One region of the Pseudomonas sihuiensis genome, then DNA from elsewhere that is predicted to be linked to it. Evidence: predicted binding sites of a transcription regulator. Region 1 holds the regulator's gene; each other region holds the start of a gene.
What was found. The regulator FliA, encoded in region 1, starts transcription of late flagellar genes. The targets are predictions, from matches to a motif close to CTAAAGTTTNNNNNNNNNNNGCCGNTAA.

Region 1 (2,266 bases):
TCATCGCGGGTGAATGCGATCTGCGTGACGTCCTGCTGCAGGGGCCGGGCGGCGTGCGCATCGTGCCGGCAGCATCCGGTACGCAGAGCATGGTCAGCCTCACGCCGATGCAGCACGCCGGGTTGATCCAGGCGTTCAGTGACATCAGCGAAAATCTTGACGTGCTGGTGATCGACACCGCTGCCGGTATCGGTGATGCGGTGGTCAGCTTCGTGCGTGCGGCGCAGGAGATCCTTGTGGTGGTCTGCGATGAGCCCACCTCGATTACCGATGCCTACGCGCTGATCAAACTGCTCAATCGCGATCACGGCATCAGCCGCTTCCGCGTACTGGCCAATATGGCCCACAGCCCGCAGGAAGGACGAAATCTCTTTGCTAAGCTGACCAAGGTGACGGATCGCTTCCTCGATGTCGCCCTGCAGTATGTCGGTGCCGTGCCCTACGATGAGTGTGTGCGCAAGGCCGTGCAAAAGCAGCGTGCTGTCTATGAAGCCTTCCCTCGATCCAAGTGCGCCCTGGCGTTCAAGGCGATAGCTCAGAAGGTAGATACCTGGCCGTTACCGGCCAATCCCCGTGGTCATCTGGAGTTTTTCGTCGAGCGTCTGGTGCAACAACCGACCGCAGACTCGGCCGTATGACAGCAGCCTCTGGACTTCGTATGTACAACAAGGCTCAGGCGCAGGACTCCCAGCACCAGCTGATCGAGCGCTATGCGCCGCTGGTCAAGCGCATCGCCTACCACCTGCTGGCTCGTCTGCCGGCCAGCGTGCAGGTCGATGATCTTATCCAGGCCGGCATGATCGGCCTGCTCGAAGCCTCACGCAAATACGACTCCAGCAAGGGTGCCAGTTTCGAGACCTTCGCCGGTATCCGTATTCGCGGCTCCATGCTCGACGAGGTGCGCAAGGGTGATTGGGCGCCGCGTTCGGTGCACCGCAACAGCCGTATGGTCAGCGATGCCATTCGTGTCGTTGAGGCAAGAACCGGGCGGGACGCTAAAGATCACGAGGTTGCGGCCGAACTCCAATTGAGTCTGGAGGATTACTACGGCATTCTTGGCGACACTTTGGGCAGCCGCCTGTTCAGTTTCGACGACCTGTTGCAGGACGGTGAGCATGGCGGGTTGCACGAAGACGCCGGACACACTCACCTCGAACCTTCGCGGGACCTCGAAGACGAACGCTTCCAGGCGGCCTTGGCCGATGCCATCGCCGGTTTGCCGGAGCGCGAACGTCTGGTGCTGGCGCTGTATTACGATGAAGAACTGAACTTGAAGGAAATCGGTGAAGTGCTGGGGGTTAGTGAGTCACGCGTGAGCCAGTTGCACAGCCAGTGCGCGGCGCGTTTGCGCTCGCGGCTGAGTGAATGGCGTGCTGGCTGAACGCGGCGTACTCGCAGGCGCAAAACGGTTTCACGATTAAAGGACGTAGTTGCAAGCGCAATACGTTTGGGACTGTACGGAGGTCGACTTGGACAAGAACATGAAAATCCTCATCGTTGACGATTTCTCGACGATGCGACGGATCATCAAGAACCTCTTGCGGGACTTGGGTTTCACCAACACCGCGGAAGCCGATGACGGCACCTCGGCGCTGCCGATGCTGCAAAGCGGTAGCTTCGACTTTCTGGTGACCGACTGGAACATGCCCGGCATGACCGGCATCGACCTGCTGCGCGCCGTACGTGCCGACGAGCGCCTCAAGCACCTGCCGGTGCTGATGGTGACCGCTGAAGCCAAGCGCGATCAGATCATCGAGGCGGCCCAGGCCGGTGTGAATGGCTACGTGGTCAAACCCTTCACCGCTCAGGTGTTGAAGGAAAAGATCGAGAAGATCTTCGAGCGGGTCAACGGCTGATGTCAGCCGCGAGGGTGCTATGGAACATGATGACTCCACGCTGGGTGACCTTGAGTCGACCCTGAAAAACAATGCCCGCGATCTGGTCGATAGCCTTGAGCAAGGTAATTTCGGCGCCGCGGTGCAACTGATCAACGAGCTGAACAAGGTCCGCGATCGCGGGCTGTATCACGAGGTCGGCAAACTGACCCGTGAACTGCACAACGCCATTGTCAATTTTCAGCTCGATCCGCGTATGCCGCATACCCAGGAGCTGTCGCAGATCGCCGACGCTACCGAGCGCCTGAACTACGTCGTGACCATGACCGAGAAGGCCGCCAACCGGACCATGGATCTGGTGGAGCAGAGTGCGCCGCTGGTCAACGACCTGAGCAATGAGGCACAGAGCCTGAGCGTCGAGTGGGGCCGTT
Region 2 (2,266 bases), 2.6 Mb from region 1:
ATCTTTTCAGCCAGGGTTTCGATCTGATCGGTGCTGACGCCGGACTCATCCGGTTGACTCTCCGGCGTCTCGGAGATGTCAGGATTAAGGGTGCGCTCGGGCGCTGGCGTAGGCGTGCCGCCCAGGTCGATGGCGTATGGACTGGCACTCTCGGTGAAACCGATCGGGTCCTGGAAATAGCCGGAAATGGCTTTCTTCTGTTCCGGAGTGGCCGATGTCATCAGCCACATGACCAGGAAGAACGCCATCATGGCGGTTGCGAAGTCGGCAAAAGCGATCTTCCAGGCACCGCCATGGTGTCCGCCAGCGGTCTTCTTGACCCGCTTGACGATGATGGGTTGGTTATTTTCCATGGCTTAGCTGCCGCGCATGGCCTGTTCGAGCTCGCTGAAGCTCGGACGATGCGCCGGATACAGCACCTTGCGCCCGAACTCTACGGCCAGGGTCGGCGGCATGCCCGATGCTGAAGCGACCAGGGTCGCCTTGATCGCTTCGTAAAGGTTCAGCTCTTCCTTGGCGTCATGTTCCAGCGCGTTCGACAGTGGGCCGAAGAAACCGTAGGAAGCGAGAATGCCGAGGAAGGTACCGACCAGAGCAGTACCCACCTTCTCACCGATCTGCGCGTTGTCCGCTTCTGCCAGGATCGACATGGTGATCACGATGCCCAGCACGGCCGCGACGATACCCATGGCCGGCATGCCGTCGGCGACCTTGGCCACGGCGTGCGCCGGGTGCTCCACTTCCTCCTTGAGGCTGGCCAGTTCCATGTCGAACAGGCCTTCGAGTTCGTGCGGCGCCATGTTGCCGGAAGACATGATGCGCAGGTAATCGCAGATGAACGCAGTCATCCGCGCATCCTTGAGCACACCGGGATACTTGCTGAAGATCGGACTGGCGTTGGGATCTTCGACGTCTGCCTCGATGGCCATCATGCCCTCGCGGCGACTCTTGTTGAGGATCTCGTACAGCAGTTTGAGCACTTCGAGGTAATAAGCGTGGGTAAAGCGACTGCCAAACATGCTCAGCGATTTCTTGAAAACCTGCATGAACATGCTGCCGGGGTTGGCCTGGAGGAATGCTCCCAGCGCCGCGCCGCCAATAATCAGAACCTCGAAGGGGTGGACCAATGCCATGAACTTCCCGCCCGAGAGTATGAACCCGCCGAGCACACAGCCAAAGACGACAATGATGCCTAAGATTTTTACCATGGAGTAAACGCTTGTAGTGCCTAGTGGACGGGTTATTAAAAACAACCCTTCTAATTATCGGAGCTTATACGCCAGACTATAGCCAGTTATGGTCAAAAGCCAGTTCGACTCGAGCCAATATGCCGACGTCAAAGTCTCTGCCACGCACTCTGGACGCCTGGGTACAACATCTGGGCAAGTTGCCACTGCCTATCGAGCAGCAGCAGCATTTGCGCCTGCGTCGCATCCTGGGAGACAGTCGCCGGACCTGGCGCGAAATTGCCGAGGCGATAGAGTCCAGCCCCTCTTTCGCCCTGCAGGTACTGCGCGAGGCAAACCAATCGAGCAACAGCCTCAGCGATCCAGCCGAGAGCGTCGAAACTGCGCTGTCGCGCCTGGGCCTGAGCCGCTGCGAAGCCCTGCTCAGCCAGGCGCCTGCCCTGCCAGAAAGTGACATCCCTCTAGCATTCAAGCAGATTTTGCTGATCAGTCAGCATGCCAGCCAACAGGCTCGTGGCCTGTTCGGTGCTCGCCTGGCGCGCTTGTGGAATGAACTGCACGGCTGCAGCCTGCTGTTTCTCTCACCCATCTGGCCATTGCTGTGCGCCCATCCGCAGCTGTTCGAGGCCTGGGAGCAACGCGTGCTGCTCAAGGGCGAACGGCCCGCTGCTGTCGAGAAAGAGCTGCTCGGCGTCACCTTGATCCAGCTGTGCGTCAAACTGGCCGAGCGCTGGCGACTGCCAGAATGGATCGTGCGCGGCTACCGCCTGCTCGAGCGTGATCGTCGCCAACTGGTCCGGGCGCTGCACATCGCTCGCGACAACGAGCATCCCCTGCATCAACAGCAGATGCTCGACGCCGACATCCCCCTGCGCCACTGGCTCACCCATCCGAGCAACTGCGTGCTGCTGGCCAACGGTTTGGCAGTATCCGCCCACCACGCCTGGGATACCGCGCACAGCCTGCGCTGGCAACGTCTTACCGGACTTTACCTGCAGATCCCCCTGAGTGAGCTGCAACAGGAAGTGCACCAGCACGCCGTGAGCAGCGCACGTCTGATTCACGATCACACACTCTGG
Region 3 (2,266 bases), 260 kb from region 1:
GGGCTCGGTGGTGGGGCGACCGTTGCCCTGTCTTACGCGCTACTGGGCGCTTTCGCCGTTGCCATTGCCAAGGCGGGCCTGGCCCACGCCCTGGCGGACAAGGCTCTGGCGCTGGTCGGCAAGCAGCAGGAAGGCGCCGGTGGTGCGCTGAAGTGGCTGCTGATCGGGCTGCTGCTGGCGGTGGCGATCTCCTCGCAGAACCTGCTGCCGATTCACATCGCCTTCATTCCGTTGCTGGTACCGCCGCTGCTCTATGTATTGAGCAAGTTGCAACTGGACCGTCGCTTGATCGCCTGCGTGCTGACCTTCGGTCTGATCACGCCGTACATGTTCCTGCCGGTGGGTTTTGGCGGCATCTTCCTCAACGACATCCTGCTGGCCAATGTCGCCAAGTCTGGTGTCGACGTCACGGGCATCAGCATCACCCAGGCCATGGCCATTCCGGCACTGGGCATGCTCTTCGGTCTGCTCGTGGCGGTGCTGTTCAGCTATCGCGGCAAGCGCGTATATGACCTGGAAAAGGTCGCGCAGGCCGAGCGCGTGGACGTGCAGTACAACCCGTTGAGCCTGCTGGTGGCAGGGCTGGCCATCGCCGCGGCGTTCGTCGTGCAGCTGTGGCTGGACTCGATGATCATCGGTGCGCTGGTCGGTTTCGTGATTTTCTCGGTGTCCGGCGTGGTGCGCTGGAAAGAAGCGGACGGCCTGTTTACCGAGGGCATGAAGATGATGGCCATGATCGGCTTCATCATGATCGCCGCTGCAGGTTTCGCCGAGGTGATGAAGACCACCGGTGAGGTCAAGACGCTGGTCGATAGCTCTGCAGCCCTGATTGGCCACAACAAGGCCGTTGGCGCGCTGCTGATGCTGCTGGTCGGGCTGCTGGTGACCATGGGCATTGGCTCTTCCTTCTCGACCATCCCGATCATCGCCGCGATCTTCGTGCCGCTGGGCGTGCAACTGGGTTTCAGCCCGCTGGCCATCGTCTGCATCGTCGGCACGGCCGGTGCCTTGGGTGACGCGGGTTCACCTGCCTCGGACTCGACGCTCGGGCCAACCTCGGGGTTGAACGCCGACGGTCAGCACAACCACATCTGGGACAGCGTGGTACCCACCTTCCTGCACTACAACCTGCCGCTGCTGGCGTTCGGTTGGGCCGCCGCTATGCTGCTGTAAAGGCGTGAACAGACGCCGGGTTAAGTTCTCGGCGCCTTGGGTCGCTTAATTCTTCCACGGGGTTGCCGATATATCGGTAGCCCCGTTTTTGGTTTCGCACACAAGGACAATAAGAATGCGCCTGACATTGAAAGCCAAGGTAATCCTGCTTGCGCTGGTTCCCGTCATCCTCTTCGCGCTGGTGCTCAGCGGAACGGCGGCGAGGGTGTTGCAGAATCTGGCTGCTGACGAAGTGGCCGAGACCCGTGAGCGTCTGCTGCAGGAGAAACGCAGCGAGCTCGAGCACTACATCCAGATCGCACTGGGCTCGGTGAAGGGGCTCTACGATGGCGCCGCGCAAGGCGACATGGCCAGTCGCGAACAGGCCATCGCCATCCTCTCGAAGATCAAGTACGGCGCCGACGGCTACTTCTTCGGCCACGACTCCAACGTAGTGCGCCTGTTCCGTGGCGACAGCCCGGTGGATGTCGGCAAGAGCCTGGCCGACCGGCGCGACCCGAACGGTGTGTACATCAACCGCGAGTTGGTCAACGTGGCGAAGAACAACAGCTACTTCGTCAACTACTCCTCGCCGCTGCCGGGTAACGAATCGGTAATGGTGCCCAAGCTCGCCTACAGCTACTACCTGCCCAAATGGGACATGGCCCTTGGCACCGCGCTCAACCTCGACGGTATCGAGGCGCAGATCGCCGAAGTACAGGCCGAGATCGACCGCCGCATCGGCACCATCATCACCAGCATCATGGTAGTGGCGGCGGTCCTTCTGCTGGTGTTTGGCGTGATAGGTGTCTGGCTGAGCAACGCCTTCCTGCGTCCGCTGCAGCAAATCAAGGCCAACCTCGACGATATCGCCGCGGGGGAGGGCGATCTGACCCGCCGCCTGCCCGTCACCAGTGAAGACGAGTTGGGCCAGTTGGCCGGGTCCTTCAACCGGTTTGTCGAGAAGGTGCATGGCCTGGTGCGGCAGATCGTCGAAATGACCGGGCAGCTTACCGAGCTGGTGGGCCAGGTTTCGGAACAGGCGCAGCGCTCCGAGCAGGCCATGGGGCAGCAGCGCCATGAAACCGATCAGGTGGCCACGGCGATCAACGAA

Region 2: motA (flagellar motor stator protein MotA) is a predicted target of FliA. The motif match lies at 1,263-1,290, and genes of this name have one in related genera.
Region 3: BLT86_RS07770 (methyl-accepting chemotaxis protein) is a predicted target of FliA. The motif match lies at 1,218-1,245, and genes of this name have one in related genera.

The regions. Positions count from the first base shown of each region.
Region 1 covers NZ_LT629797.1:1,908,663-1,910,928, reverse strand. Annotated here, with positions in the region: gene fleN (flagellar synthesis regulator FleN) at 1-638, shown strand, start outside; gene fliA (RNA polymerase sigma factor FliA) at 635-1,381, shown strand; gene BLT86_RS09000 (chemotaxis response regulator CheY) at 1,482-1,856, shown strand; gene BLT86_RS08995 (protein phosphatase CheZ) at 1,876-2,266, shown strand, end outside.
Region 2 covers NZ_LT629797.1:4,808,003-4,810,268, reverse strand. Annotated here, with positions in the region: gene motB (flagellar motor protein MotB) at 1-353, opposite strand, end outside; gene motA (flagellar motor stator protein MotA) at 357-1,208, opposite strand; gene BLT86_RS22520 (HDOD domain-containing protein) at 1,328-2,266, shown strand, end outside.
Region 3 covers NZ_LT629797.1:1,644,570-1,646,835, reverse strand. Annotated here, with positions in the region: gene BLT86_RS07775 (Na+/H+ antiporter family protein) at 1-1,173, shown strand, start outside; gene BLT86_RS07770 (methyl-accepting chemotaxis protein) at 1,289-2,266, shown strand, end outside.